4 regions of the Agrobacterium sp. DE0009 genome follow, and region 4 is predicted to be linked to each of the others. Evidence: predicted binding sites of a transcription regulator. Region 4 holds the regulator's gene; each other region holds the start of a gene.
The links. Region 4 encodes LexA, which represses DNA repair genes until DNA is damaged. Its sites were predicted from a motif close to TGTTCNNNNTGTGTTCNG; they were not measured.
Positions count from the first base shown of each region.

Region 1: a site for LexA is predicted at 3,539-3,556, ahead of FS804_RS06060 (MazG nucleotide pyrophosphohydrolase domain-containing protein). Genes of this name have one in related genera too.
Region 2: a site for LexA is predicted at 3,938-3,955, ahead of ruvC (crossover junction endodeoxyribonuclease RuvC). Genes of this name have one in related genera too.
Region 3: a site for LexA is predicted at 1,651-1,668, ahead of FS804_RS23205 (ATP-dependent helicase). Genes of this name have one in related genera too.

Region 1 covers NZ_VEIU01000001.1:1,178,833-1,186,213, reverse strand. The annotation lists gene fabI (enoyl-ACP reductase FabI) at 1-24, opposite strand, end outside; gene FS804_RS06080 (DnaJ C-terminal domain-containing protein) at 156-1,256, opposite strand; gene FS804_RS06075 (RT0821/Lpp0805 family surface protein) at 1,468-1,917, opposite strand; gene pdxH (pyridoxamine 5'-phosphate oxidase) at 1,974-2,594, shown strand; gene FS804_RS06065 (sulfite exporter TauE/SafE family protein) at 2,624-3,403, opposite strand; gene FS804_RS06060 (MazG nucleotide pyrophosphohydrolase domain-containing protein) at 3,558-3,866, shown strand; gene FS804_RS06055 (HAD family phosphatase) at 3,855-4,529, opposite strand; gene FS804_RS06050 (VOC family protein) at 4,533-4,961, opposite strand; gene tldD (metalloprotease TldD) at 5,246-6,661, opposite strand; gene FS804_RS06040 (hypothetical protein) at 6,746-7,048, opposite strand; gene FS804_RS06035 (invasion associated locus B family protein) at 7,118-7,381, opposite strand, start outside.
Region 2 covers NZ_VEIU01000002.1:401,006-408,386, forward strand. The annotation lists gene FS804_RS11300 (NUDIX hydrolase) at 1-210, opposite strand, end outside; gene FS804_RS11305 (NUDIX hydrolase) at 207-731, opposite strand; gene FS804_RS11310 (DinB family protein) at 721-1,308, opposite strand; gene FS804_RS11315 (DUF2945 domain-containing protein) at 1,345-1,563, opposite strand; gene ruvB (Holliday junction branch migration DNA helicase RuvB) at 1,616-2,656, opposite strand; gene ruvA (Holliday junction branch migration protein RuvA) at 2,739-3,356, opposite strand; gene ruvC (crossover junction endodeoxyribonuclease RuvC) at 3,384-3,896, opposite strand; gene FS804_RS11335 (methyl-accepting chemotaxis protein) at 4,144-6,453, shown strand; gene FS804_RS11340 (LLM class flavin-dependent oxidoreductase) at 6,595-7,381, shown strand, end outside.
Region 3 covers NZ_VEIU01000011.1:10,155-17,535, reverse strand. The annotation lists gene FS804_RS23215 (LacI family DNA-binding transcriptional regulator) at 1-446, opposite strand, end outside; gene FS804_RS23210 (prolyl oligopeptidase family serine peptidase) at 642-1,379, opposite strand; gene FS804_RS23205 (ATP-dependent helicase) at 1,792-3,858, shown strand; gene rfbC (dTDP-4-dehydrorhamnose 3,5-epimerase) at 4,213-4,782, shown strand; gene rfbB (dTDP-glucose 4,6-dehydratase) at 4,785-5,840, shown strand; gene rfbD (dTDP-4-dehydrorhamnose reductase) at 5,845-6,738, shown strand; gene rfbA (glucose-1-phosphate thymidylyltransferase RfbA) at 6,735-7,381, shown strand, end outside.
Region 4 covers NZ_VEIU01000001.1:546,455-553,835, forward strand. The annotation lists gene FS804_RS02800 (ATP-binding cassette domain-containing protein) at 1-1,658, shown strand, start outside; gene FS804_RS02805 (ABC transporter ATP-binding protein) at 1,655-2,380, shown strand; gene purU (formyltetrahydrofolate deformylase) at 2,494-3,339, shown strand; gene lexA (transcriptional repressor LexA) at 3,565-4,287, shown strand; gene FS804_RS02820 (glutathione S-transferase family protein) at 4,552-5,229, shown strand; gene FS804_RS02825 (ComEC/Rec2 family competence protein) at 5,249-7,381, opposite strand, start outside.

The DNA of each region.
Region 1 (7,381 bases), 630 kb from region 4:
CATAAGGCCGGATGCCTGAGCCATTTTATGCTCCCTGATACTTTCGATTGATCCTGCCTATGGCATAGGCTGCAATCCTGTTCAAGATTGCCAAAGATCATCAACTGTTAGGGAGCGTAACAAAGGGTGCGTTGTCCCGGCTATTCGCAAAACTTTCACAAATAAAGGCCTTCGCGCATGTGGCGCATCAGGTCGGTCACCTTTTCATCCGGTTTCTCGTGCAGGACGATGCGCAATTCGATGACGAGATCGCCCGAGCCACCCTTGCCGTCGGCAAGGCCCTTGCCGGCAAGCCGGAGGGCGCGGTCCGAGCCTGACCAGGCCGGAATGGTGATGGTTTCTTCGCCGAGCGGCGTCACGACCTTCGCGTCGCAACCCAGAACCGCATCGCTGAGCGAAATGGCAAGCGTGGTGTGAATATCGAAGCCACGCAGCGAAAACACATCGTCGCGCGCGGCAAGCAACGTGACTGCAAGATCGCCGCGCGCCATGTTGGGGAGCTTCAGCCCCTGTCCCTTCAGCCGCACAACATGGCCATCGGTCATCCCGGGCTCGAGCTGGAACCGGACGTCCCGCTCGTCGGCAAGAGAAACGGTAATCCACTTCTTCTCGAGCAGATCGGCGACCGTAACGATGGCTTCTGCGGTGATATCAGGCACTTTTTCCGGAGCCGGCTGCGGCGCACGGAATCGCCGCACCAGCGCGCTGAAAAGATTGGCAGCGAGCGAGGCGGGCGCAGTCTTGTCATCGCCAGTGGCTGTGGCTGCGGGCATGTCGCCTTTCGCAGCGCTCGCGGCCGCCTTTGCGGCTTCCGCTGCCTGCTGCACCTTGGGATCATTCTGGGCGTCTGCGCCGAAGATGCGCTCGACGATGTCTTCGGCGCTTTCCGGTTTGCTATCGGCTTTGTGGCCGGTCTGCGCCCGGTTGCGGGCGTCCGCGCGGGCCAGTTCCTCCATCAGCTTTTCGGCGGCCTTGGCACGTTCGGCAGCCTCGCGCGCGGCTTCCCGCTGCTGCATGATGGTTTCGCCGGCCTTTTTCTTTTCCGCTGCCTTGCGGGCCTGATCGTAGAGATCGCGCTTTTTCGGGTCTTTCAGAAGGTCGTAGGCCTGACCGATCTCGGCAAAGCGCGCCGACGCATCGGGATCGTCGCGATTGGCGTCCGGGTGAACGGTTTTCGCCTTCGTGCGCCAGGCGGCCTTGATCTCGTCGTGGCGGGCGTCACGTTTTACGCCGAGGATAGAATATGGATCGCGCATGCGAAGCACCAGCTACGTTGGCTCAGGCGCTGCCGCCCTTCATGGCGCAATCCTGAAACGAACCTCTCCGATAAGGGGTGCCTGCGTTCATTCGCCTGCGCGCCCTCGGTTTAATCAACGTCGACTGTTGCAATAAGTTGCTAATCACTCCTTTACGGAGGATGCGGGCCGCGCGCGGGCCGGCTTTATTCCCTGCGGGAGGGTAAACAGATTATTTCTGCTCGAAGCGGGTCATCAACCATTCGCCGGTTTCCGACAGGCAGGCCTGCCCGGAATAAGCTGCCACACCCTCGAAGGAGTGACGGGTGGTCTTGAATTGACGGCAGACGAAACCGCTTGATTTGTCTTCGCGAATGGCCGTGACGACGCCTGCGCTGCCGGTGGCGGCGTTCGCCCAGGGCAGCGGCTGATCTGCAAGCTTGGCGAGATCGGCCGATGTGACCGCATTGCGAATGGTTACGTCGTCGGTCTGGGCGCTGCCATTCTGCTGGTTGGGCACGGAGGCCGTGGAAAGCGAGCGGTCGACCTTATCGCCGCCGAACAGATCGAGGCTGACACATCCGCTCAGCACCACAAGCATCGACACGACGGCGGAAACTTCCGCTACCGACGAAAGGAGGCTCTTTGTTCGACTGTTCGACTTTGCTATGACGGTCACCATCTTTCACCAGAGATCATCTCTGGGGTCCAAATCAGCTCGGGAGCATTTTAGTCAATATGTCGGAAACGGGGTTAACATCCAGTGACTTCACGGAAGAAAATGAACCTTTCACGCTTTTTGCCGAGTGGCTGAAGGACGCGACGGCTTCCGAAATCAACGATCCGAACGCAGTGGCACTCGCCACCGTGGACGAAAATGGCCTGCCGAACGTGCGCATGGTGCTGCTGAAAGGTGTCGATGACCGCGGCTTCGTGTTCTACACGAATTTCGAAAGCCAGAAGGGCCGGGAGATCCTCGGCCAGAAAAAAGCGGCCATGTGTTTCCACTGGAAGAGCCTGCGGCGACAGGTGCGCCTGCGGGGCGAGGTGGAGATCGTGAGCGACGCGGAGGCGGATGCCTATTATGCCTCCCGCCCGCGCGGCAGCCGCATCGGCGCCTGGGCCTCCAAGCAGTCGCGGCCGCTGGAGGGTCGTTTCGCGCTGGAAAAGGCGGTGGCCGAATATACCGCCAAATATGCGATCGGCGATATTCCGCGCCCATCCCACTGGTCCGGTTTCCGCATTCGCCCCGTGAGCATCGAATTCTGGCATGATCGCAAGTTCCGCCTGCATGACCGCATCGAATTCCGCCGCGAGACGCCTGACGGTGCCTGGTCGAAAGTCCGCATGTACCCGTAAAGGCAAGTCGGCGGGTCGTCGTGGCCCGCCTATTTCAGCAGCGAATCGAACAAGGGCAGGCCGATGACGGCAGACATGGCGATCAGCCCGTAGCAGATGCGCCTGAAGGATGCCTCATCGGCAAACCCATGTAATCGCGACCCTGCGTAAAGGCCCGCACCGTAAAAGGGCAACGCCAGCAGGAAAAACACAAAGACATCGAAGCTGAACAGGCCGCCCAAAAAATAGCTGGCCAGGGAAAATATCGTCGATATCGCAAAATAAAGAATGACATTGGCGCGCACGAAAGCGCCCTTCAGCGCGCCGCCCAGCCAATAGGCGACGACGGGCGGGCCACCCAGCTGCGCGGCGCCTGAAAACAGGCCAGCCACGAGTCCCGTGAGAAGGGTGAGCGGCGTCTTCGGCCGGCCGCTGTAACGCCAGCCGGACAGCAGGAACACGAGCAGCACCACGACGACACCTGAAATGAGCCAGCGCAGCGTCAAGGGATCACCCTTGGCGAGCAACATCGTGCCGACGGGCACGCCGACAAGGGCGCCGGTCGCCATGGTGAACACGTCCCGCCGGTCCGCCATGCGGAAGGCGGGCGGTATCATGCCGACAGTTAGCACGGCGTCCACCACCAGCAGAACCGCCGAAGCCACACGTGGCCCCACGATGGCGCTCGCAAGCGGGATGAATATGAGCGCTGCACCGAAGCCGGAAAAGCCGCGGGCAAGGCCGGCAAGAAAGGCTGCGCCGGCAAACATGGCGAGCAGCACCGGGCTGTGTGCGGCGACGAATGACGCCAGGAAGTCGAGATGGGACATGGGTGACGGCATGATTGTTTGAATATCTTTTCTCTATCGCGCTTGCATGCGCATGTCCCGGAAATTTCTGTTCATGGCTGCATGACGCCCTGACGGGTCGACGCCGTCAGAGAATCATGATTAGAGTTTCAGCGAGTGAACAAAGGATGAACAAATGTTTGCTGACATGATGCGTCGGTTTGAAGAGGCGTCGCAAAAATATGCCGCTGAAAACGGGATATTCCGCGATCCGGACTGGTACATGCTGAAGCTTCAGGAAGAGGTTGGCGAGGTCACACAGGCCTGGAACCGGCTGACAGGAAGGGCGCGCGTTAAGGGTAGGAGCAAAGAGGAGACGAAGCGGGATCTGGCCGACGAAACCGCCGATCTCCTCGGCCATGTGCTGTTACTGGCCCATTATAACGGTCTCGATATTGAAGGAGCGATTGAGCGTAAGTGGTGCTTTACGCCGTCAAAACCCTGAAGGCTCCAGCTTTTCCAACATGGCCGCCACGGCGTTAAGGTCGCTGGCGACGGCCACGCATTTCTCCCGCATTTCCTCCGTCGGCGGTGCAACGTCAGGCACCATGATGGTCATCATGCCCGCCGATGTCGCCGAGCGTACACCTGAGTAGGAATCCTCCAAGGCAAGACAGCGCCCGGGATCGAGGGACAGTCGTCGCGCCGCCGTCAGATAGGGCATGGGCGCCGGTTTCGGCTCCGTATAGTCGCCGCGCGCGACAATGGTGTCGAAACGTCCGAGAAGATCGTGGGGCCCAAGATGGCGCGTCACCGAATCGTGCCGCGATGAGGTGGCGATGGCGCGGCGGATGTCGAGGCTGTCGAGCAGATCGAGGATTTCGACGACGCCCGGCTTCAACGCCACGCCATCAGCCATCATCACGCCAAGATGCCGGAGCCAGGCGTCTCGAAAACTGTCGATGGGAAAATCCGCGCCATAATCGGCAAAGATGGTGCCGGTGATGACGTCCCACGGGCTGCCGCAGACCTTCTGATAGGTCTCCACCTTCATGCCATGGCCGCCTTCATCCGAGGCCGCCAGAAATGAATCGCGATAAAGCCTCTCGCTCTCGATCAACAATCCGTCCATGTCGAACACCACCGCCCGCGGCAGAAAGGGCAACATGGCTCAACCGAACCGGAAGGGGCGTTCGCCGAGGCTCTCGAAGGGGCGGATCAGATACCCGTCGGGATCGGCGACGATGAATTGCCGGTTACCCACTTCGACCGTGCCGCGTCTGTACCACTTCTCCTCAAGCGGCATGACGAGATCGATGGCAGACCGCTCCAGCCGGAATAGAATGGGCTGCAGGGAGGGAACGGCGATCTGCAGGTTCATGCCGCGGCCCAACGGCGCATCGAGCGAGGCATTGCCCGCCACAAAGGTCCGGGTCGCGCCGATCTGGTCAATCATCAGCTCTGCGTCGCCCAGCGCCAGATAGGTGAAGCCCTCTTCGGGGCGCTCGTAAACCACATGGAAGCCAATCAGGTCGCAATAAAAAGCGCGGCTCTTCTGCCAGTCGCTGACGGCAAGTTCAGGAACGAGGGCATTTCGTATGATGGTCGTTGTCTCCTTCGCCACGCAGGCCCCGGATGGGAGGAGGGGCCCGCCATAAGTCTTGATATTATCGCGTTCGCGCCAGCGCGCCAGAAAAAACAGCATCATGGCTGCCATGTGTGGGGTCATGGGCTGGCAAGGCACCGGCAGGCTCAGTGTGGCTGCAACTCTTTCTCCCGTCATTCCGGCTCAACGCCGGGATGACGGGCCGGGCGGGGTAGAATGCGACGTAGTTTTGTCCGCGCTATTGAGACAACCGAGTGCAATCACCCGAAAGCCACGGCCTACGCCTTCGTGCCGCCCACAGTGATCTGGTCCATGCGCAGATGCGGCTGGCCGACGCCAACCGGCACCCATTGCCCGGCCTTGCCGCAATTGCCGATGCCGGTATCGAGCTTTGAGTCATTGCCGATCATCGAGACGCGCTTCATCGCATCCGGGCCGTTGCCGATCAGCATCGCGCCCTTCACCGGCGCACCGATCTTGCCGTTCTCGATGAGATAGGCCTCGGTGCAGCCGAACACGAATTTGCCCGAGGTAATATCCACCTGACCGCCACCAAAGGAGACGGCGTAGATGCCCTTTTTGACGGATGCAATAATCTCTTCTGGCGTTTTGTCCCCGGAGAGCATGTAGGTATTGGTCATGCGCGGCATCGGCACATAGGCATAACCCTGGCGGCGGCCGTTGCCGGTGGGCCTCGCACCCATCAGCCGGGCGTTCTGCCGGTCCTGCATGTAGCCGACGAGCCTGCCGTTCTCGATCAAGACATTATATCCTGAAGGCGTGCCTTCGTCGTCGATGGTAAGCGAACCACGCCGGCTGTCGATCGTGCCGTCGTCGACGACAGTGACACCGGGTGCGGCGACCATCTCGCCCATCAGACCAGCGAATGCGGATGTCTTCTTGCGGTTGAAATCGCCCTCCAGACCATGACCCACGGCCTCATGCAGCATCACACCCGGCCAGCCGGAACCGAGCACCACATCCATGGTGCCCGCTGGCGCATCGATGGCCGTGAGGTTGACGAGCGCCTGCCGCAGCGCTTCATCCGCGCCGCGCTGCCAGTTTTCCGTGGTAATGAAATCGCCGAAACCAACCCGGCCGCCGATCCCGTAGGAGCCGCTTTCCTGTCGGTCGCCTTCGCCCGCGACCACGGAAATGTTGATACGGGTCATCGGCCTGACGTCACTGACACGATGGCCATCGGCGCGCAGAATATCCACCACCTGCCAGCTGGCGGAAATCGTCGCCGTCACCTGCCGGACATTCGGATCCTTATCACGCAGATAGGCATCGATATCGGTGAGGAGCTTCACCTTCTCCTCGAAGCTGGGGCTGCCGATCGGGTTTTCGTCGCCATAAAGCTTTTTATTGGTGCGTTGCGGTGCAGCGGCATAGGAGCCGGAATATCCTTTGGTAACAGCACCCACCGCGTCGGAAGCACGCTTCAGCGCGCTTTGCGAAAGCTCGCCGGCATGGGCATAACCGACCGTCTCGCCAGCGACGGCGCGAAGGCCAAAACCCTGGTCGGTGTTAAAGGAGCCGCCCTTGAGACGGCCATTGTCGAAGGTGAGCGACTCCGCCTGCGCATGTTCGATGAACAACTCGCCATCGTCGGCGCCCGCAAGCGCCTCTCCAACGAGCTTGCGCAATTGCGTTTCATCGCAATCGAAGAGTTTTACAAGGTCGTCGGTCATGGGAGGCTCCAAACTGAATAGTGTCTGGCAAGCATGTAGGGTCGTGCGCCGCTGGTGGCAAGCCAAAGCGTCATCAAGCTCAGTTCAGCTTAAAACGAAATGAATGACGATGAAAGCAACAACGCAGACCACTAGTTGATGCAGGATCATCGGGAATGTCAGCCGTGACCAATGTTTGCTCGAGTCCGGCACGATGCGTTGCCAATGAAGGTAAGCAAGCTGGTTGCCAGATGTAACCGACAGCGCAAGCTCAATCATCCGCCAGTCCCTAGGAGAACCAAGCAAAATCCCGACTTTGCGAGCGTAACCCGCAATAAAGGCAAGTGCGACGTAAAAAAAGGCAACGCCGCATATGAAGCGATAGCTGGCGAGCTTGTTTTCTCTCATGCTTTTCAGTAATTGCTAAAACTATACTTTGAAAGTACAGTTTTCCTGTCGAAAAGCAAGGCGCTCCACTCAAGGAAGCGCGTCGTAACCTTCGGCAAAACCGGAAAGCTCGATCGGAATGCCGACGCGGTCCTGATCCACGGCTTCGCGCAGCGCGAAAACCGCGTTCTTGCCGGCGCGCAAAACCTTCAGCAGTTCGTCGTCAATATCGACTTCCACATAGCAGCCTTCGGAGAAGCAGCGGGTGAAATAGGCGCGGCCGATATTATTATTGTCGATATAGAGCTCCATGCCATCCTTCAACAGCACGCCGAGCGGCGCGAGGATGCGCAG
Region 2 (7,381 bases), on a different contig from region 4:
ATCAAGCTCCTCGCCGATCTCACGGACGATGGTCTGCTCGGAGCTTTCGCCGATTTCGGCACGACCTCCGGGCAGAGCCCAATAGTCGTCCTTCACGCCACGCTGTACCAAAAGATGTTCATTCTGGAAAATGAGGGCCGCCACACGCATGCTGAAGAGCTGCGGTTTGCGATCCAACCGGATCATATGGCGTTCGGGGGCAGAGGTCATTTATCGTCCAGATCGCCGTCATCCCACACGAGATGCCTGGTGGTCTTCGGCAGGTTCTCAATTTCATCGGCGATGAAATAAGGCGGAATATCAAGCTCGGTCAATGCCTTCCTGGTTGCAGCCACCCAGCGAAACTCAAGCTCGTTATCGCCGTCCTGGACCCGGTGGATGATGTCGGTGCGATGAAAGTTGAGCCCCTCCGGCAAGTCCATCAGGTAATAGAACCCGAGCTCATGCCAATCCTTGCCTTCGTAGTGGAAGAAATTCTCGACCGCCCAGAGAAGGCGTCCAACCTTTGCCTCAACGCCAAGCTCTTCCACCATCTCGCGCGCCAGCGTTTCTGCGGAGCGTTCGCCCATTTCAGCGCGGCCGCCTGGAAAGGTCCAGAATTTCTCATGCGTCGCGCGGTGCACCAGCACGTTGCCGTGGCGAAATGCAAGTCCCGCGACACGCATCTGGAAGATGCGTTTCGGCTTGAACTTGATGCGGATGCGGGTGTCCTGCTTGTTATCATGCGTCATGGTTGGGCCTGCGGGCTGGAAACATCAAATCGGTTTCCGTCCACCCTAGCGCATCCATTTCCGCTTTTCTCGCTCCTGCATCATCGCCCACAATGAATTCATCCAGTTGGGGCGGCTTGACCGACGTGCCCGCCAACATCGCATGTGCCTGGCCACGATGATGGGTCTGATGCTGGAAGAGGTGGGAGAGAACATCATCGCAGCGATCCTGCTGCACACGCGCGCCCCGATGTATATCAACGATCCCGGCAAGGCCGTCTTCATCGAGATCATCGACAAAGGCAATCAACGCTTTATCCAGCTGCGTCTGCGCTTCGTGTAACTCAGCAACCGTCGGGTAGGGCTCGCTCACCACGAAGGCTGCGTGTCCAAGCGTACCTCCCTGGAGAGCATCGATATAAAACCGGTCAACGATGAGAATGTGATTGAGCGTTGCCCTGAGGGTCGGGAAGAAACTGACGCGCTGCGCGACGAACGCATCCTCAGACAGCTGACGGCAGGCCTGATGCAGCCTGAAATTTGCAAGACGGTTGTTGCGGGCAAGTTTGCGGAAAACTCGCAGCGGATCGTAAGGCATCAGCTTCCCCTTTCTGACGCCTCCCCTGCGGCGCCTTCAACCGGCGTGTTCCAGCTCCGACTTGCTTTTCAGAACCTTCGCGCCATCGTCCTGCTCGATGAGATAGGCAGGTTCGTCCTTGCTTGCCTTGCGCTTAATCTTGGCGCCGGAAATCGTTTTCTCGACATCTTCAGTGAAGGTCTCGATGATTTTTCCTTCCGCTGTGCCCTTGCCCCATTTCCAGCGCACTTTCGTACCCTTGCGATATGCCGACATGATCCTCTCCGTGCCAAAGACGGTCAAATGCAACGGCGGCGGGCTTGTTCCCTCAATCGTCTTCCAGCGTCAGACGGAATTGCGCCGCCTCAAGATCCTTCGGCGGCTGCATCCCGAGATGTTTCCACGCCGTCCCCGTCAAAACGCGCCCACGCGGCGTACGCTGGATGAAGCCCTGCTGAATCATATAAGGCTCGATAATGTCCTCAATGGCATCGCGCGGCTCCGAAAGGCCCGCAGCGATGGTTTCGATGCCCACGGGGCCGCCGCCGAAATTAACGGCGATCATGGTAAGGTACCGCATATCAAGCTGATCGAGCCCCATATTGTCGACCAGAAGCCGCGTCAAAGCCTCGTCTGCAATCTCGCGGGTGACGGCCTGCGCCCTTGCCACCTCCGCAAAATCGCGGACGCGGCGCAACAGCCGACCGGCAATGCGTGGCGTTCCCCGCGCGCGTCGTGCCACTTCGCGCGCGCCCTCGTCGGTCATGTTCAGGCCCATCAGCCGCGCCCCACGCCGGACAATCAGTTCCAACTCGTCCACGGTGTAAAAGGCCAATCGAACGGGGATACCAAATCTGTCGCGCAGCGGCGTGGTCAACAGGCCGAGACGGGTGGTAGCGGCGACAAGCGTGAACTTGGAGAGATCGATCTTCACCGACCGCGCCGCAGGCCCCTCGCCAATAATGAGATCGAGCTGAAAATCTTCCATGGCGGGATAAAGGATTTCCTCCACCGCCGGATTGAGACGATGGATTTCATCGATGAAGAGAACGTCGCGCTCCTCAAGATTGGTGAGAAGCGCCGCGAGATCCCCCGCTTTGGCAATGACAGGGCCGGATGTAGACTTGAAATTGACGCCGAGCTCCTTTGCCATGATCTGTGCCAGCGTTGTCTTGCCAAGGCCGGGCGGGCCGACGAAGAGCACATGATCAAGCGCCTCGCCCCGATTCTTGGCCGCCTCGATGAACACTTTCAGATTGGCGCGAGCCTCTGCCTGGCCCGTAAAATCGTCCAGCGACTGCGGGCGCAGCGTGGTGTCGATATCCTCGCCGCGCTTCTCCGGGGTGATCAGTCTCTCCGCATCGCTCATTCAGGGCATTCCATTGTTCTAGTCGAATTCCTCAGGTGTCGCCGCTATAGCATGACTATCGCGACAACGCGCTTCACGAAATTTACCGCGAAAGCTCCTTGAGACCGAGCCGGATGAGCTTGGCGCTATCGCCGCCCTCCCCGCCATTTTTGAGCGCAGCGGCAACCGCGTTGGCAGCCTGGTCACGAGAGTAACCAAGATTTGTCAGCGCTGATACGGCATCCGCGACCGGCGCGGAAGCGACACCTTCTCCAAGCTCCTGCTTGAGCCCGATGGAGGCGGAAGCGTCTCCCGCAAAGGCCGGGGCCTTGTTGCGCAACTCGGTCACGAGGCGCACGGCCACCTTCGGCCCGACCCCCGGTGCACGCGAGATCATGGTTTTGTCTTGCAGGGCTATTGCATTGGCAAGTTCGGAAGGCGACAGCGTGGAAAGAACGGCCAGCGCCACCTTCGAGCCCACGCCCTGCACGCTTTGCAACAGATTAAACCACTCCCGCTCCAGCGCCGAGAGAAAGCCGAAGAGCTTCAGCTGGTCTTCACGCACATAGGTTTCGATGAAGAGCACCACAGCCTCCCCGACAGAGCCGATTTTCGACAAAGTGCGCGCCGAACAATAGGCGACGTAACAGACGCCATGCACATCCACCAGCACGTAATCCGCCCCGATTTCCTCGATGCTGCCTTTCAGTTTTCCGATCATGATGCCGCCCGCTCACTAAAAATGAAATTAACCGGCTGCCAGAAGCCGCCGCATCCTGTCACCACCGCGATTGTGCGCGTGGCAGATGGCGATGGCGAGCGCGTCCGCCGCATCGTTACCCTTGAATTCGGCCTTCGGCATCAGGATTTTCAGCATCATATGAATTTGCTGCTTTTCCCCATGCCCGACGCCGATCACAGCTTTCTTGACCGCATTGGGCGCATACTCGAAGACAGGCAACCCGGCGCGCGCCGGCACGAGCATGGCAATGCCCCGCGCCTGACCGAGTTTCAGCGTCGCAACCGCGTCCTTGTTCACAAAGGTCTGCTCCACCGCAGCCTCATCCGGCCGGTAGCTGTGTACCACTTCAGCCAGCCCATCATGCAACTGGCAGAGCCGGGAGGCGAGGTCCATATCACCATCCGACGTCACCGTACCGGAGGCGACAAATCTGAGGCTGTTGCCGAGGGTGTCGATGACACCCCAGCCGGTGCGCCGTAGCCCGGGGTCGATGCCGATGATCCGAATCGTGTTTTGCATGAGCTACCTTATCTTTCTGGCCCCGACCCTGCCAGCGATAAGTGAACAAAACGACAACATTCATTATATTTGCAGTGCAGCATTTACCACTGCTTAAGCCGCGTACCGCATTGTTCGCCCACAAAAACAAAATGGGGAGCTGCGGCCATGACGAGCCGCGGCGCAATATGTTCGCCAAATCAGCCGTCCAATGGCGCCCGTCATCCGAGGCGCGGGAACTGATCCGGCATTGGGGGCTGCATCGGCCATGCTCAACCGTTTTCATTCTATATCGACCAAAGTCCTGATTATTTTTTTAGCGCTGATGGCGATCTCGACCGGGACGCTCACGCTTCTCGGCTACCAGAGCAGCAGCCACGTTCTCGAAGAGCAGGCATCGAAGTCCATGGAAAGCGTTCTCGTCTTCCGCGGCGACATGCTTCAGGAGCGCCTCGAGCAGCTGAAAACCCAGGCGGATTCCATCGCCAAGATCGAATCCCTGCAAATGGCGGTCGTCTCCATGCGAAGCGGCTGGGGCACGGTTCAGAAAAACTCTGGTGACGCCAAGGCGGAGCTTCAGCGCGTTTTCGTCAAGGAAAACCCCTTCAGCGAGAAGGAAAAGCTGATCAAGCCGGAAAACCCGAGCGGCTTTTATTATTCAACCCATGAAAAGACCCAGACGGACATAGCCGGTTATCTCAAGGGGACTCCGTTCAGCGACGTGCTCTTCATCGATCCGGCCGGCACTGTCTATTACTCTTATCTTAAGGGGGCGGCCTTCGGGGAGACCGTCAATAACGGCGTCTGGGCGGAAAGCGGTCTTGGCGCCGCGTTCGCGCGGGGTGCTGCGAATGCCCAAAAGGCCGTAGACGATGTAGCTCAGACGAGCTTCTCCGGCCTTCGGATCGATGCGGCAACAAACGAGGCGGGCATCTATTTCGGTGTTCCCGTGGTCAAGTTCGGCGCCTTCAAGGGCATCGTTCTTTTCCGCGTGAAGGAGGATGTCTTCAGCCAAATCCTGACGAAGGGTGTCTCGGCGGGCAGCTCCGAGCAATCCGCAATCATTTCTGCCGATGGCAAGGTTCTCGGTGTGGAGGGCAGCAAACTCGTCAGCCTTGATCCGGCGATTTATGGATTTCACGGGCAGGCCCTTAACGCTGTGGGCATGACAGTCGCCACGATCGAACGCGCCGATGGCGAGGCAAACGCCTATGCCCGACCTTTTTCCTTTGCGGGGGAAAAATATCTTGCAGTGGAAAGCATGCTGCGCAGCGAATTGAATGCCGGGTCGATCTCGATTGCCGGGACGCTCGCTGTCATCGGTCTTTGCGTTCTGGCTGCAATGTGCGCGGCAACCGCCTTCTTCGCCCGGCGTCTTTTCGCGCCACTCGAAAAGCTTGCAGGCCTGACCGGCGAAGTAGCGGCAGGCCGTCTCGATGCGGAAATCGGAAATCAGGACCGCAAGGACGAGATCGGCCGCATGGCGCGGGCGCTGGGCAGTTTCCGTGAGAAGCTCATTCTCCAGCGGGAGATGGAAGAAACCGCTTCGCGCACACGAGAGGAAGCCGAAACGGCGCGTCGCGCGCATCTGGCGGAACGGGAGGCAGAGGCCGGGACTCTGCAGATGGTCGTCCATTCCTTGGATGAGGGGCTTGACCGGTTGGCGAATGGCAATCTGGCTTATCGCATAGAGACCGTTTTTCCGGCTGATCTTGAGAGCCTGCGCCACAACTTCAACACAGCCCTCGCCCGTCTGAGCGAGACCATGGAAGCCATTGGCGGCAATTCCGCTGCCGTGCGCGGCGGCTCGGAGGAAATGCGCGTGGGGGCCGATCAACTTGCGGAGCGCACCGAAAGACAGGCGGCTTCCATCACCGAGACGGCCAGCGCCATCAAGGCGATTACCGAGGCCGTCCGTGACCAGATCGAGCGCGCCGAACAGGCCACGCGCATTGCGCGCGACGCCAGTGCGGAGGCAACTGCATCGAGCCGCGTGATGGAACAGACGATCGCCGCCATGGAAGCCATCCAGACGTCGTCGCGCCAGATCAACCAGATCATCGGCGTCATCGACGAAATCGCTTTCCAGACAAATCTTCTGGCGCTCAACGCCGGCGTTGAAGCGGCGCGCGCAGGAGAAGCCGGCAAGGGGTTCGCAGTGGTCGCGCAGGAAGTCCGCGAGTTGGCGCAGCGGTCTGCCGCCGCGGCAAAGGAAATCACCAGCCTTCTCAAACGCTCCACCGACGAGGTTTCCGCCGGCGTCACGCTGGTGGAAAAGGCCGGCGCATCACTCACCGGCATCGGCAAGCACGTGCAGACCATCAGCGCACGTATCGAAGAGATCATGGAATCCACACGCGAGGAAGCGCACACGCTGTCGGAAATCAACAGCACCGTGGCAAGCCTCGACACCATGACCCAGCAGAATGCGGCAATGGTGGAAGAAACGACGGCAGCCATTCACAGCCTTGCTTCCGAGGCAGGTGAAATGGATGGCAGGCTCGGGCAGTTCGTGCTGCCTTCCACTTCTGACGCAGCAATGGCGAGAGGCGGCAGTCAACTCAGGCGCGCCGGCTAAGACAGAGCCGCCGGCAAAAAATCGGGGCCCCTTCGGAGGCCCCATTTTTTTTGAATCATCCTTCAATTCTGCGCGACCTGTCTGGTAAATGTCGCCAACCGCCTTACATCCGCAGCAACGACTTATTGCAGGAGTGTCGGCATGATCCCTTTTTCCATTCTCGACCTGTCGCCGATTGGCGAAGGCGAGAGCGTCAGTGCGGCGCTTGAAAATTCCCGCCGCATGGCGATCAAGGCAGAAGACCACGGCTACAATCGCATCTGGCTTGCTGAACACCACGGCATGCCAGGCATTGCCAGCGCCGCGACCTCGCTTGTCATCGCCCATGTCGGCGCGGCCACGAAACACATCCGTGTCGGCTCGGGCGGCATCATGCTGCCCAACCATTCGCCGCTCGTCATCGCGGAGCAGTTCGGTACACTCGCCGCGCTGCTGCCCGGCCGCGTCGATCTGGGTCTCGGTCGTGCCCCCGGGACCGATATGCGCACGGCAAGGGCGTTGCGCCGTAACCTTGATGCGGGCGCTGAAAATTTCCCACACGACATTGTCGAGTTGCAGCGTTACCTCGGCCCACCGCAGGCCGATCAGGCCATCCTCGCAGTCCCCGGCATGAACTCGAACGTTCCGATATGGCTGCTGGGCTCGAGCATCTACAGTGCGCATCTCGCCGCAGCACTCGGCCTGCCCTATTCCTTCGCATCGCATTTCGCGCCCGATATGCTCATGGAAGCGATCCATATCTATCGCGAGCGTTTCCAGCCTTCAGAGGTTCTGGACAAGCCTTATGTGATGGTCGGCGTGATGGGCGTCGGGGCCGATACGGACGAGGAAGCGCAGCATCTGTTCACCTCGTCGCAGCAGCAATTCGTGAACCTGCGCCGCAACGTTCGAACGCAGTTTCCAAAGCCGGTGGACAGCATGGACGACT
Region 3 (7,381 bases), on a different contig from region 4:
ACCAGCCGGGCGAGTTCCTTGCGATCGAACTCGCGGCCGAGAACCAGACAGCCGTCCGCAATCCGAAGCCTGTTGCCTTCCGAGAAAATCTTGCGGTTATCGCCGACACCGGCGCTCGTCAGCAGCAGAAGATCATAAGCCTGCTGCTGCGCCTCTTCTTCGATGCCCAGCAGAAAGGGCGTGAAGAAGTCAGCCTGGGCGCTCGGGAATGCTGGCTCATAGGTGAAAACGCCGAGGATCCGGTTCAGCCCCTTGGCCATGCGCCGCGCAATCGGATCGGCAACATAACCGGTCTGGCGAATGACGGCCTGCACCCTTTCCCGGGTTTCGTCCGGGATGCGCGCGACCGCTGCCGGCGCGCCGTTCAGAACAAGCGACACCGTTGCCTGGCTGACACCGGCAAGCTTGGCAATATCGTTCTGCGTGAGACGTCTGTGAGTAGTCAACCGATGCCCTCCCCGACATCCGATATTTGCTAATACGTATTAGCAGCTAATGCGTATTAGCACCATCTCCGCGTAGGGAGTCAAGCGATAAAGTGCATTCGCTGAGGGGTAGCGGATTATCGCAGCCTGCGCTGCAATGGCAAAACGCGGCAGAAGCGGCAATGTCAGCTGTAAGAAACAGCGGTTGGCTCGGATTTACGGATTCGAGGATGCTTTTTCGCCCGCAAGCTTCTGCTCAAGCAACCAAGTCCACATCGCCTCGTCGTTCAGCACCTTTCCCTCGACCGCCTGATGGTCCGTGTCCTCAAACACCGTAAGCCGAACATTGCGTTTCAGCTCCTTAAGACGTTGCACAAGCACCACCGTATCGGACAGCGGGATCACCTCGTCATCTGCACCATGAAAGGCCCAGAAAGCCGCCTTCTCGTTCGTTCGATTGAGGTAGTGCCGAATGCCGCCGCCGGCAATCGGAACCACCGCGGCGAAAGTTTGAGGAAACTGCTCTGCCATGGACCATGCGCCGAACCCTCCCCGGCTGTAGCCGATCAGATAGATCCGTTCCCGGTCGACCCGATGGTTGGCCACCACCGCCTCAAGAACGCTTGCAACACGCTCGATCGGATAAAGTAGTTCCTCACTCGGATTTTGGGGTGAAAACACCAGGAAGGGAAACTCACGTCCGTCCTCTATCATTTTTGGCAAGCCGCTCGACCGTAGCTTTTCGACGTCGCTGCCGCCCTGATCGCCGCCATGCAGCCAGACGACAAGAGGATAGGTCTTGTTCGAGCCGGCGTAATCCTTGGGCGTATAAAGCAGGTAGTTGAGGTCAGAAGCGATGGTGACATCGGATTTCATCGCTTTCTGTTCGGCCTGTGCGAATGTCGAGGCAGCGATTGCGGCCAGAGCGATCAGGCAGAATTTAAGTCGTCTCATGATTTTTTCCTCCCAGTGAATAAGCCTCTTCGGGGGTAATGACCGTTAAATCCGATCGGGTTCAACGCTCCCGGAAAAAGCAGGAAAAGCGCGTCGGAAAACATGAAATATCTCATCATTTCAGGCCAATGAGACAACTGCCTCATCTGATTTCCGGCGATGCGACGCCAGCATATCCGCTTCCGCTCCTGAGGCAACATTCGCGGAAGAGACTTCGGAAATCGAGCTGTCAGGTGATGGCGCCAACCGGACTTGCGCAGCAAGGCTTTTGCGTTCAGCATTTGTTCTGGCTTGCTGTTTGAGTCTTTGCTAATCATTGCGGCACGAAGGCGACATGGCGGCGCAGGCTCAGTCGCCCGCCGTTTTCGGGCAGGCAACTTCGCCTGGGGCAAATATCGAGGATTAGTGCAGGATGGCGGTTGCCTATCTGGAAAAACTGAACGAGCAGCAACGCAAGGCCGTGGAACATGGGGTTGGACTGGTGGACGGACATGTCGCCGGTCCGCTTTTGATCATCGCCGGCGCCGGCTCGGGAAAGACCAATACGCTGGCTCACCGTGTTGCGCATCTGATCGTGAATGGAGCCGATCCCCGCCGCATCCTGCTGATGACGTTCTCAAGGCGCGCAGCCTCCGAGATGGCGCGCCGTGTCGAACGGATATGCAAGCAGGTCCTCGGGGCAAATTCGGCCATCATGACAGATGCATTGGCGTGGTCCGGCACGTTTCACGGCATTGGTGCACGGCTGTTGCGCATCTACGCTGAGCAGATCGGCCTCAACATCGATTTCACCATCCACGACCGCGAAGACAGCGCCGACCTGATGAATCTTTCCCGGCACGAGCTGGGGTTTTCCAAAACCGAAAGCCGCTTTCCGACAAAGGGCACCTGTCTTGCGATCTATTCGCGCGTCGTAAATTCCCAGACGCCGCTCAAGGACATCTTGCGCCAGCATTATCCCTGGGTTGCCAACTGGGAAAGCGAACTCAGGGAACTGTTCGCGGCCTATGTCGAGGCCAAACAGGTCCAGAACGTGCTCGATTACGACGATCTTCTGCTCTACTGGTCCCAGATGGTCAGCGACCCCGTTCTGGCTGATGATATAGGCAACCGCTTCGACCATGTGATGGTCGATGAATATCAGGATACCAACCGGCTGCAGGCTTCGGTGCTGATGGCGCTAAAGCCCGGCGGCCGCGGCTTGACCGTGGTGGGCGACGATGCGCAGTCGATTTATTCTTTCCGGGCGGCGACCGTGCGCAACATCCTCGATTTCCCGGCTTCCTTCAGCCCGGCGGCCGATATCATCACGCTGGATCGCAACTATCGCTCGACGCAGCCGATCCTTGCAGCCGCCAACGGGGTCATCGATCTCGCGCGCGAGCGCTTCACCAAGAATCTCTGGACCGAGCGGCAGTCGCTGGAGCGCCCGAAACTCGTGACGGTGAAAGACGAGACCGAGCAGGCGAACTTCATCATCGACCAGATCCTCGCCAATCGCGAAACCGGCATGACTTTGAAACAGCAGGCCGTGCTGTTCCGCACCTCCAGCCATAGTGGCCCGCTCGAGGTGGAACTGACCCGCCGCAACATCCCCTTCGTCAAATTCGGCGGCCTGAAATTCCTGGACAGCGCCCATGTGAAGGACATGCTGGCCGTGCTGCGTTTCGCACAGAACCCGCGCGACCGCGTCGCCGGTTTCCGGCTGCTGCAGATGCTGCCAGGCATCGGACCGAAGAAGGCTGGCAATATTCTTGATGCGATTGCGACAGACCCAGAGCCGCTGCTTGCCCTCGCCGAAATTCCATCGCCGCCGAAGACCGGCGATGACTGGGCAGCCTTTACACAAATGCTTGTGGGCCTGCGGCAGGCGCCGAATGACTGGCCGGGCCAGATCGGGAAGGCTCGGCTGTGGTACGAGCCGCATCTCGAACGCCTGCATGAGGATGCGGACACCCGCAAGGCCGATCTGCTGCAGCTAGAGCAGATCGCCGGCGGCTATCCCTCACGCGAACGCTTCCTGACCGAACTGACACTCGACCCGCCCGACGCCACCAGCGATCAGGCCGGCGTGCCCCTACTCGACGAGGATTATCTCAGCCTCTCGACCATCCATTCCGCCAAAGGCCAAGAGTGGCGCTCCGTCTTCATCCTCAATGTGGTCGACGGCTGCATCCCCTCGGACCTCGGCGTCGGCACCACCCAGGAACTGGAGGAGGAACGCCGGCTGCTCTACGTCGCCATGACGCGCGCCAAGGACAGCCTGTCGCTGATCACGCCGCAACGCTTCTTCACAGGCGGGCAGAGTCAGCAGGGTGACCGGCATGTTTACGCCGCCAGAACCCGCTTCATACCGGCGACATTGCTGCAGTTTTTTGAGACTATGACTTGGCCACTGGTTTCAGCCGCCGCTTCGGAACGCAGCGCGCAGCAGATCCGGATCGATGTGGGTGCGCGGATGCGGGCGATGTGGAAATAGGAGTGGTTTTTTCCGGCAATATTTATCTCCACGCGGCGCCGATCGACGAGACGGTATTAAGCAAATATCCGTTTCCTCTCGGCCGTCGACCTTGATAGCACCCTTGGGACGCTGAAACAGCTGACGAAGCCGAGGAGCGTTCATGCCGCATCCGCGAATCTAGCTTCGGCGAACTTCTGCTGACAGCAGATCACTCGTTATACGTGAAAAACACCCCACGATCGAGTAGGCTGTCTGGGTGTTGTTTGTCGGAGATTCCGTCGCTCTTGTGTGGGCGATCAATAAAGCGTTATTGACTGTCCCTGCCGATAAAGCCATACCACCTTGAGAGACAGACCAGACAGGACACGGATAGTGCAACTAGAAGCATTCACGATACCAGACTTGAAAAAGATAACTCCGGCTCGTTTCGGCGACAACAGGGGTTACTTCAGCGAGGTTTTCAAGCGGGATTGGTTTCGCGACAATGTGGCTGATGTGAAATTTGTGCAGGATAATGAATCCCTGTCCGCACAGGCCGGGACCGTACGAGGACTTCATTTTCAAACAGAGCCTTTCGCACAGGGCAAGCTCGTTCGCTGTATTCGTGGGCGGCTGCTGGATGTTGCGGTGGATATCAGGACAGGATCACCCACTTTCGGGCAATGGGCGGCTGTCGAGCTCTCACCTGAAAATGGCGAGCAGCTGTGGATTCCGGCGGGATTTGCCCACGGTTTCATGACGCTCGTAGACGACACGGTCATCTCATACAAGGTCACGGCGCCCTACAGTGCTGCCAATGACCGCGGCGTCAAATGGGATGATCCGGCGATCGGCATCAATTGGCCGAAGCTCGAGGGCTACGTCCTCTCCGAGAAGGACTGCAAGCAACCGCTTCTGTCGGAGTTGCCTGAATATTTTACTTACCAAAACACTGGAAACTGATGATGCGCGTTCTTGTTACCGGCGGCGCCGGATTTATCGGCTCGGCCCTCGTACGTTATCTCGTGAGCGAGATTGGCGCGGATGTTCTAACCGTCGACAAGCTGACATATGCAGGAAATCTGGCGTCCCTCACACCGATCGAAAATGCACCCAACCACCGCTTCCTTCAGGCCGACATATGTGACCGGACCGCGATGAATGACGCCTTCGCGACATTCCAGCCGGACTATGTGATGCATCTTGCCGCCGAGAGCCATGTCGACCGCTCCATAACCGGCGCTGCTGATTTTATTCAGACCAACATCAACGGCACTTTTACGATGCTGGAGGCGGCGCGGCAGTACTGGAGCGGCCTTGAGGGAGACGCAAAGTCTGACTTCCGCATGCTGCATGTTTCGACGGACGAGGTATATGGTTCTCTGGGCGACAATGGTCTTTTTGAAGAAACGACCCCTTACGACCCGTCCTCGCCATACTCCGCCTCTAAAGCAGCCAGCGATCATCTCGCCACGGCGTGGCAGCGCACCTACGGTCTTCCGGTAGTCATTTCCAACTGTTCCAATAATTACGGCCCGTTCCACTTCCCGGAAAAGCTCATTCCGCTGATCATTCTCAATGCTTTGGAAGGCAAGCCGCTGCCGGTTTATGGCAACGGCACAAACATTCGCGACTGGCTTTATGTGGAAGACCATGCCCGCGCACTCTGGCTCATCGTTCAAAAGGGTCTTGTCGGCGAGAAGTACAATGTCGGCGGCAGAAACGAGCAGAAGAATATCGATGTGGTGAACTGCATCTGCTCTATTCTCGACGAACTGCGCCCTCAATCCAAACCCTATGCCGAGCTTATCAAATACGTTACCGATCGCCCTGGTCACGATGCGCGCTACGCCATTGATGCAACGAAGCTCGAAACCGAGCTCGGCTGGAAAGCACATGAAAACTTTGCAACTGGTATCCGCAAGACCGTGCAATGGTACCTCGACAATGAATGGTGGTGGCAACCCCTTCGCGAGGGTGTGTACTCCGGAGAGCGCCTTGGCGTTCTGACGAAGGGCTGAACAAATGCGGCTAGCAGTTACAGGCAAAAATGGTCAGGTCGTCAGCGCTCTTCAGGCACTGACGAGCCCCGAGCTGGAGATCGTGGCTCTGGGTCGACCGGAACTCGACCTAGCACAGCCTAAAACTGTTTTGAAAGCGCTGCGAGAGGTAAAGCCCGATGCTGTGGTATCGGCTGCTGCCTACACCGCTGTCGACAAGGCAGAAAGCGAGCCGGAAATAGCTTTTGCCGTTAATCTGGACGGAGCAAGGGCCGTCGCGCAGGCGGCAAATGACCTCGGAATTCCCGTCATTCATCTCTCTACGGATTATGTTTTCGACGGCACCAAGCACATCGCTTATGTCGAAAGTGATCCGACAGGCCCCACTTCCGTCTACGGCCGCTCGAAGCTCGAAGGCGAACGCGCCGTTTCGGAGGCCACCGACAATTATGTGGTTCTGCGGACCGCATGGGTCTATTCGGAATATGGCAACAACTTCGTGAAGACAATGCTCCGGCTCGGCGAGAACCGGGACGAAATCAATGTCGTTGCGGACCAGTTCGGATGCCCTACTTCGGCCAACGATATCGCTGCCGCGGTCGTGACAATCGCAAAAAAGCTCGTGGAAGATGCCTCGGCCCCTCTTCGCGGGGTGTTTCATCTGTCTGGAACCGGTGAAACGAACTGGGCGAATTTCGCGAAACAGATATTCGCCCTTTCCGCGGAAAACGGCGGGAAGACCATTGTTGTCAACGATATCACGACTGAGCAATACCCTACCCCGGCTCGGCGCCCGGCAAACTCGCGGCTTGATTGCAGCAGGCTGGAAGAGGTTTACGGCATAAAGCTACCGAGTTGGCAAACATCAACGCGCGCGGTGGTCACCGCTCTCGCGCAGAGCAAAAAGGAAACGCCATGAAGGGTATCATTCTGGCCGGAGGCAGTGGCACGCGGCTGCATCCGATGACATTGGCGGTCTCGAAGCAGATCCTGCCGGTGTACGACAAGCCAATGATCTATTATCCGCTGACGACGCTGATGCTTGCCGGCATTCGCGAAATCCTGATCATCTCGACACCCCATGACATGCCACTTTTTCAGTCTCTCCTGGGTGATGGTTCAAAATGGGGACTTTCCATTGAATATGCGGTCCAGCCGAGCCCGGATGGGTTGGCGCAGGCATATATGATCGGCGCGGACTTCGTGGCGGGTTCGCCGTCCTGCCTTATCCTCGGTGACAACATTTATTACGGCCACGGCCTTCCCGACCTACTTGATAGTGGTACGAGCGTGATCCATGGCGCGACCGTGTTTGCCTATCACGTCAACGACCCGGAACGATACGGCGTGGTCGACTTTGACAGCGAAATGCGTGCTCTTTCCATCGAAGAAAAACCGCTTAAACCGAAATCAAGCTGGGCAGTTACCGGTCTCTATTTCTACGATGCAGATGTAGTCGACATCGCAGCCGACCTCAAACCCTCGCCACGTGGCGAATACGAGATTACGGACGTTAATCGCGTGTATCTCGAGCGCGGCAAGCTGAAGGTATCAATCATGGG
Region 4 (7,381 bases):
CGTCTCTGGTTGCCATCGGGCTCGTGCTGTTGACCGGCGTTGGTGGCATGACTTCTTTCGGCCAGGCGGCCTTCTGCGGTTTCGGTGCCTATACGACAGCGGTCCTCACCACGGCCTATGGCTTTTCACCCTGGCTCACATTGCCACTGGCGCTCCTCGTCGGCGTCATCGTCGCGCTGCCGCTGGGGTTGATGACGGTCAGGCTTTCCGGCCACTACCTGCCGCTCGGCACCATCGCCTGGGGGCTGGCGATCTATTACCTTTTCGGTCGCGTCGAGCTCCTCGGCCGGTACGACGGAATCTCGGGCATTCCACCGCTGTCCATCGGCAACGAACCGCTGATGAGCAGCAGCTCGGTCTATTACGTGATCTGGATATTCGTCATTGCCGTGGCGATCGGCGCGCAGAACCTGCTCGACAGCCGTGTCGGGCGCGGCATTCGCGCCCTGCGTGGCGGCTCGCAGGCAGCGGAGGCCTTCGGCGTGAATATCGAGCAGGCCAAACTGACCGTTTTCGTCTTCGCAGCCGTTGTAGCAGCGCTGTCAGGCTGGCTTTACGCCCATATGCAGCGCTCGATCAACCCGACGCCTTTCGGGCTCGACATGGGCATCACCTATATGCTGATGGCCGTCGTCGGCGGTTCGGGACGGGTCGTCGGCGCCATCTTCGGCGCAGCCGTGGTGCTGGTGCTGAAAGAGGTGCTGCAACGGGTCCTGCCCGGCCTTGTCGGCACCTCGGTGAATGTAGAAATGATCGTGTTTGGCGTGCTGCTCGTGCTGATCCTGCAGCTCTCGCGCGACGGTCTCTGGCCGCTTCTGGAAAAATACCTGCCGGCCCGGCCGCCTCGCGCCATCCGCCGGGCAGGCCCCGGTCTCGAAATGCGGGACATGCCTGCAACCGGCAGTCCGCTGGTCCGGGTCGATCGGGTGCGCAAGACATTCGGCGGGCTGACGGCGGTCAACGATGTCAGCTTTGACATCAAGGCCGGGCAGATCGTCGGCCTGATCGGTCCGAACGGCGCCGGCAAGAGCACGACTTTCAATCTCATCACCGGAATCCTCGACCTTTCGGGCGGTGACGTCACCTATCAGGGACAGACGCTTTCGGGCCTCAATCCGCGGCTCATCGCCAAACGCGGCATCGCCAGAACCTTTCAGCACGCCAAGGTCCTTCCGACCATGTCGGTCCTCGAAAACGTCGCTCTCGGCGCGCATCTGCGCGGCAATGCCGGCGTCTTCCGAAGCTTCTTGCGATTGGAGCGACAACAGGAGCAAGCTCTGCTTGCGGAAGCCGCGCATCAGCTCGATCGCGTCGGTCTCGGTGCCCATCGCGACCGCCCCGCCGGCGACCTCGCTCTCGGGCAGATCCGAATTCTGGAAATCGCCCGCGCGCTTTGCCTCAACCCAACCCTGCTGCTGCTCGACGAACCGGCGGCCGGTCTGCGCCACGGGGAAAAGCAGGAGCTCGCGACGCTGCTGAAAAAACTGCGGACCGAGGGCGTCAGCGTCCTGCTTGTCGAACATGACATGGGTTTCGTCATGGGGCTGGTCGACCACATCGTCGTGCTCGATTTCGGTACCCTGATCGCCGAAGGCAAGCCGGCTGAAATCCGGCAACATCCGGCCGTGATCGCGGCTTATCTTGGGGGGGCAGCGTGAGCGGACATCTACTCGACATCAAAGACATCCACGTTGCCTATGGCCGGGCGGAAGTGGTGCATGGCATCTCGCTATCCATGACATCGGGCAGCATCGTCACGGTCATCGGGGCGAACGGAGCGGGCAAAACCACGCTGCTGAACGCCATCATGGGTGTCGTGCCTTCGCGCGGGACCATTCTTTACGACGGCGCGCCGGTGCCCGAGACAATCGAGGGCCGCGTTGCCGCCGGCCTTTGCCTCGTGCCGGAAAGGCGAGAATTATTCGGCTCGATGACGGTTGAGGACAATATCGAACTTGGCGGTTTCCTGCGTTCCCGTCAGGAGCGCGACGAGACACGCGATGCTGTTTACACACTCTTCCCGCGCCTTCGCGAACGCCGCAAGCAGCTCGCCGGAACACTGTCCGGCGGCGAAAGGCAGATGCTGGCGCTCGCGCGGGCGTTGATGAGCCGGCCGAGACTGCTGCTTCTCGATGAGCCGAGCCTTGGACTTGCACCGCTGATTGTCGCCGAAATCCTGCGTATCGTCGCCGACCTGCGTCAAACCGGTGTCTCCATCCTGTTGGTCGAGCAGAATGCCCGCGCCGCGCTCGAAATTGCCGACGAAGCTTATCTCGTCGAACTTGGTGAAGTGCGCCGCTCAGGCCCAGCTTCCGAACTCGCCGTCGATCCCGCTCTGATGGCGAGTTATCTCGGGCCGGGCGAACACGCCATCCAGTGACATCCGCGACCGCTTCGTGCTGACGCTCGGCCCCGTGGAAACGGGGCGTGGCTCCGCGTGGGCGCCGCTATGACAGCAGTCCAACCGCAACTCCATCTTCCAGGAGGCTTTAGATGAATTACGTCCTGACGCTGCGCTGCCCCAACAGAAGCGGAATCGTCGCTGCGGTCTCGGGCCGCATCGCACAGCATGGCGGCGATATTTATGAAGCTCAACAATTCGACGACCATGAAACGGGCATGTTTTTCATGCGTGTCGCCTTCTCCATGGCCGGCGACGAGGCAGGCTTTCGCAATGGACTTGCCGAGGAGATCGATCGCTTCGCTCTCGACGCCACGCTGCGTCCAGCAGGTGCGCCGCGCAAGCTGCTGCTGCTCGTTTCCCGCTTCGACCACTGCCTCGGCGATCTTCTCTATCGCCACCGCATCGGCGAATTGAATGCCGAGATCGTCGGCATCGTCGGCAACCACCCCCGCGAGGCCCTGAACCTCACGCTGATGGGCGGGATAAAGTACCATCACCTGCCGGTGACAAAAGACAACAAGGCCGAACAGGAAACGCGCATCAAGGACATCATCGAAGAAACGGGCACCGACCTCGTCGTTCTTGCCCGCTACATGCAGATCCTGTCGGACAACTTCTCCGAATACTTATCCGGGCGCTGCATCAACATTCACCACTCCTTCCTGCCGGGTTTCAAGGGCGCAAAGCCCTATCACCAAGCCCATGAGAGGGGCGTCAAAATGATCGGTGCAACGGCCCATTACGTCACCCGCGATCTCGATGAAGGGCCGATCATCTGCCAGGACGTCGAGCCGGTCAGCCATGCCGATACACCGGATGAGCTGGTCCGCAAGGGACGCGACATCGAGCGACGCGTGCTGGCCCGGGCGGTTTCATGGCACCTTGAGGACCGGGTGCTTCTCAATAAGAACAAGACGGTCGTTTTCGCGCGATAGCACAGCCCGATCTACACCCTGACCTGAAACGCGGAACAAATGGGACGCGTCGGGGCCCCGCCTGGGAACGACTTCTGGAGCTTTGGTTACCTCCAATTTGCAAAATGTAAATCCGAGCGAAGCTTAACCAGATTTTAGGGGATTGCGGAACACATATGGAACATATAGTGTTCGTTCTGTATTTGTTTCGCGACTCCAACGACGATTCTCAAGGGTGTTTTCCTCATGCTCACGCGCAAACAGCAGGAATTGCTTCTCTTCATTCATGAGCGAATGAAAGAGTCCGGCGTGCCGCCCTCCTTCGATGAAATGAAGGATGCACTCGATCTTGCTTCCAAATCCGGCATCCACCGGCTGATCACGGCGCTCGAAGAGCGCGGGTTTATTCGCCGGCTACCCAACAGGGCTCGAGCGCTCGAAGTCATCAAGCTTCCGGAGGCCTATACGCCGGGCGCAAGGCCGCAGCGCGGCTTCTCACCGAGCGTTATCGAAGGCAGTCTCGGCAAACCGAAAACGCCGGAGCCGCCCCCTGCTCCCAAGGCACCCGCAAATGACATTGCAGGTGCGGCGACCGTACCTGTCATGGGCCGGATCGCTGCCGGTGTGCCGATCTCGGCCATTCAGAACAATACGCATGACGTGGCCGTTCCAGTGGACATGCTAGGCTCAGGCGAACATTACGCGCTTGAGGTCAAGGGCGATTCGATGATCGAGGCCGGCATCTTCGATGGCGATACGGTCATCATCCGCAATGGAAATACGGCCAATCCGGGCGATATCGTTGTGGCGCTGGTGGATGATGAAGAAGCCACGCTGAAGCGGTTCCGCCGCAAGGGTGCATCCATCGCGCTGGAAGCGGCGAACCCGGCCTACGAGACCCGCATTTTTGGGCCTGATCGGGTGAAAATTCAGGGCAAGCTGGTGGGGCTTATCCGGCGCTATCATTGATGCCGCCGTCGGTCTGGATAAAACCGGATCGATTGGCAAGACATATCTAGCCTTCAAGATGAATGGCGCGTCATTCCGGTGGATTGATGCGCTTTTTTCTTTTGAAGGCATGAAGGTGCTTTTGAAAGGGTCAAGGCGGGTTTGACACGAATTCGGCCTGGATGTCGTTCACCCATCAACGGGCTTTATGAGTGCGATGGATTCTTTGCGATATTCGCCGCAACGTCGCTGGTATAAAACTGCGACACAGTCAGGAGACACGCCATGTATGATCTTTATATCGCAAACAAGAACTACTCCTCCTGGTCGCTGCGGCCATGGGTGTTGATGCGCACGCTCGGTATTGCCTTTGAAGAGAAACTCGTTCCCTTTGGCGAAGGCGTCTCATTTTCCACCTTTTCTCCCACCGGCAAGGTCCCCTGCCTCGTCGATGAGGGTGTGACGGTCTGGGAATCGCTGGCGATCGCGGAATATCTCGCCGAGCGTCATCAAGGGGTCTGGGCAAGCGACAAGCAGGCCAGAGCCTGGTCGCGTTCGGCGGCAAGCGAAATGCATGCGGGATTTTCGTCGCTGCGCAATCTCTACCCCATGTCGGTCGGCATTCGTGTCACGCCAAAGCGTGGTGATGCCGGGCTGGCAGCTGATATCAAGCGTATCGATGTTTTGTGGAGCGAAGGCCTTTCGACCTTCGGTGGTCCTTATCTCGCCGGCCAGAAGTTCACGGCAGTGGATGCCTTCTTCTGCCCCGTGGCATTCCGTTTCCAGACTTATGGTGCGGATCTATCCCCCGCAGCAAAGGCCTATTGCGATCGCCTGCTCGCCCTGCCCGCCATGCGCGAATGGTATGAGGCAGGCCTGAAAGAAATGTGGCGGGACCCAGCGCATGAAGACGAAATCGCCAGCATCGGTCAGTTGACTGCGGATCTGCGCGCGAAGGCTTGAGACGATTTGCCGGCGGCAATCATTGCGACGCCGCCAGCAGACGCGTGATCGTTTCCGGTAGCTCATGCTCGTAGCGACCAGATTTCCAATCGTAATACCGATGTTCGCTCCAAGACCGGTTCATGCCTGCGGTCGAAGCGCGCAGTTTTTCCACGACGCCCGGCTGATTGGCTGACGCGAAGTTGATCTCCACTGAACCAATGCGCCGCAAGATGTCTCGATTGAGAAGCAGCGCGCCTGAGCGGCACTGTGAAAACGAGGTTCTCTGGGAAACAATGACGACGTCGGCGATGTCACATGCCTTTCCAGCCAGACGCCCTTCCTCCAGCACGATGATCCATTCGCCGCTCTGTGCCTGCGCCACGCACCAGCGACCCCGCTTGCAGGTGAAAACGCCCGGCGTTCCCGCTTTCAGCGCAACCGCCATCTCGCGTGCGGCGGCTCGCAACTCCTCCTGCGACAGCTTTGCTTTTTTGGTAAACGTCTCTGGCCGGTCCCGCTGCAGAATAACCGGCGCCTGCGGTGTCTTGGCAAGCAGCAGCGCCCTCTGCCACTGGTCATAAATAAAGCCATGGGGTCGGGTTCTCGTGGTGTAAACCTTCTCATCGGCAAGAAGCGCCACCAGCGAGCCATCTTCATGAACGAGGAGATCCGGCAGATCGCGTTGAAATGTCGTTGCCGAGAGCCCGAAGGCAAGCAGCAGAGGCGGGATGCCCAAGAGCGCCAGGCGGGTGCGCAACAGGGTGAGCAGCAGAAAGCCGGCCGAGGCGATACCGATGAACCAGCCATGCGGGCGTCCGGTCGCTGCGCTTCCGCCCCAGGACGCAACTTCGTCCGCGACCTCGATGACCATCGCCATGCCATAGCCCATGACCTTCAGAAATGGCGCGTCGAGCCCGAACGGCATCAGCAGCATGGCGATCAGACCGAAGGGCATCACAATCAGCGACATCAGCGGCGTCGCGGCAAGATTGGCGAAAAGTCCATAGGTGGTGACACGTTGGAAATGTTCGGCGGAATAGATTGCCGTCGAAAGCCCGCCAATCAGCGACGTCGTGATGACGCCCGCCATCACAGCGCCTGCCATCTGCGCGACCGTGATCCAGCTGGGCTTTCTTCCCATATAAAGACGCTCGCGACCACTACGCCGGCGGCTCCAGGCGGCGTAGGCGGAAACAAGCGCGATTGTCGCCGCAAAAGACATCTGAAAGCTTGGCCCCATCACTTCGGAGGGCGAGAGCGCGAGAACAATGAGAGCGGAAAGCGCGACGTTTCTGAGGCTGAGCGACGGCTGGTCAAACAGCACCGCGACCAGCATGATCGACATCATCAGCCAGGCCCGTTCTGCTGAAACCGCGAAGCCGGAGATCAGATAGTAGCATAGCGTCATGACGAGCGCTGCGAAGGCGGATATCTTCTTGACTGGCCATCGCTGGGCAAAGGCCGGAAACAGGCTGAACCCCATCCTCATGCCGACAAAGAAGATGCCTGACGCCAGGGCCATGTTGAGCCCGGATATGGCGACGATATGGGCAAGCCCCGACACCCGCAACGCCTCCATTGTCTCCGGCGATATGGCCTGTCGCTCATCGGTGACGATGGATGCGGCGAAGGCACCCGCGTCGCCTCCGATCGTCGTGCGAATGCGCTCGGCGATGGCGGCGCGCAGGCGATAGAGCCACATGTCGGCCATCTCCAGCCAACCCTCAGCCCCAAGGTTCGCCATCGCCAACGGCTGGGGCGGCTGGTAAAAGAAGCCTGTCGCTCCGATACCGCGGAAATAGGATGAAAAGGCGAAATCGTTCAATCCCGGCAGAGCCGGTCCGGACGGCGGAGAGAGCCGCGCCTTGCCGCGAATGATCGCGCCTATCGGCATGGGTTCGCCGCCACCACGCGCGAGAAGCGACACCCTCCCCGGCGAACGCGTAAGTGATGGTGCTTCAGTGGAGTGGAGCTCGACGAGATATCGCCAGTCACCCCGCGCATCCACCTCACGCCGGACGACCTTCCCGGTAACCGTCGTGGTCACCGGCGTGTCCAGAAGGACAGTCGCGGCGCGGCGGGTTTCCAGTTCCGCAAAAAGCATGCCGAGCAACATCAGCGCGACAACGCTGCAAACCCTTGACCCGGCATCAAGGCGATATCTGGTTAG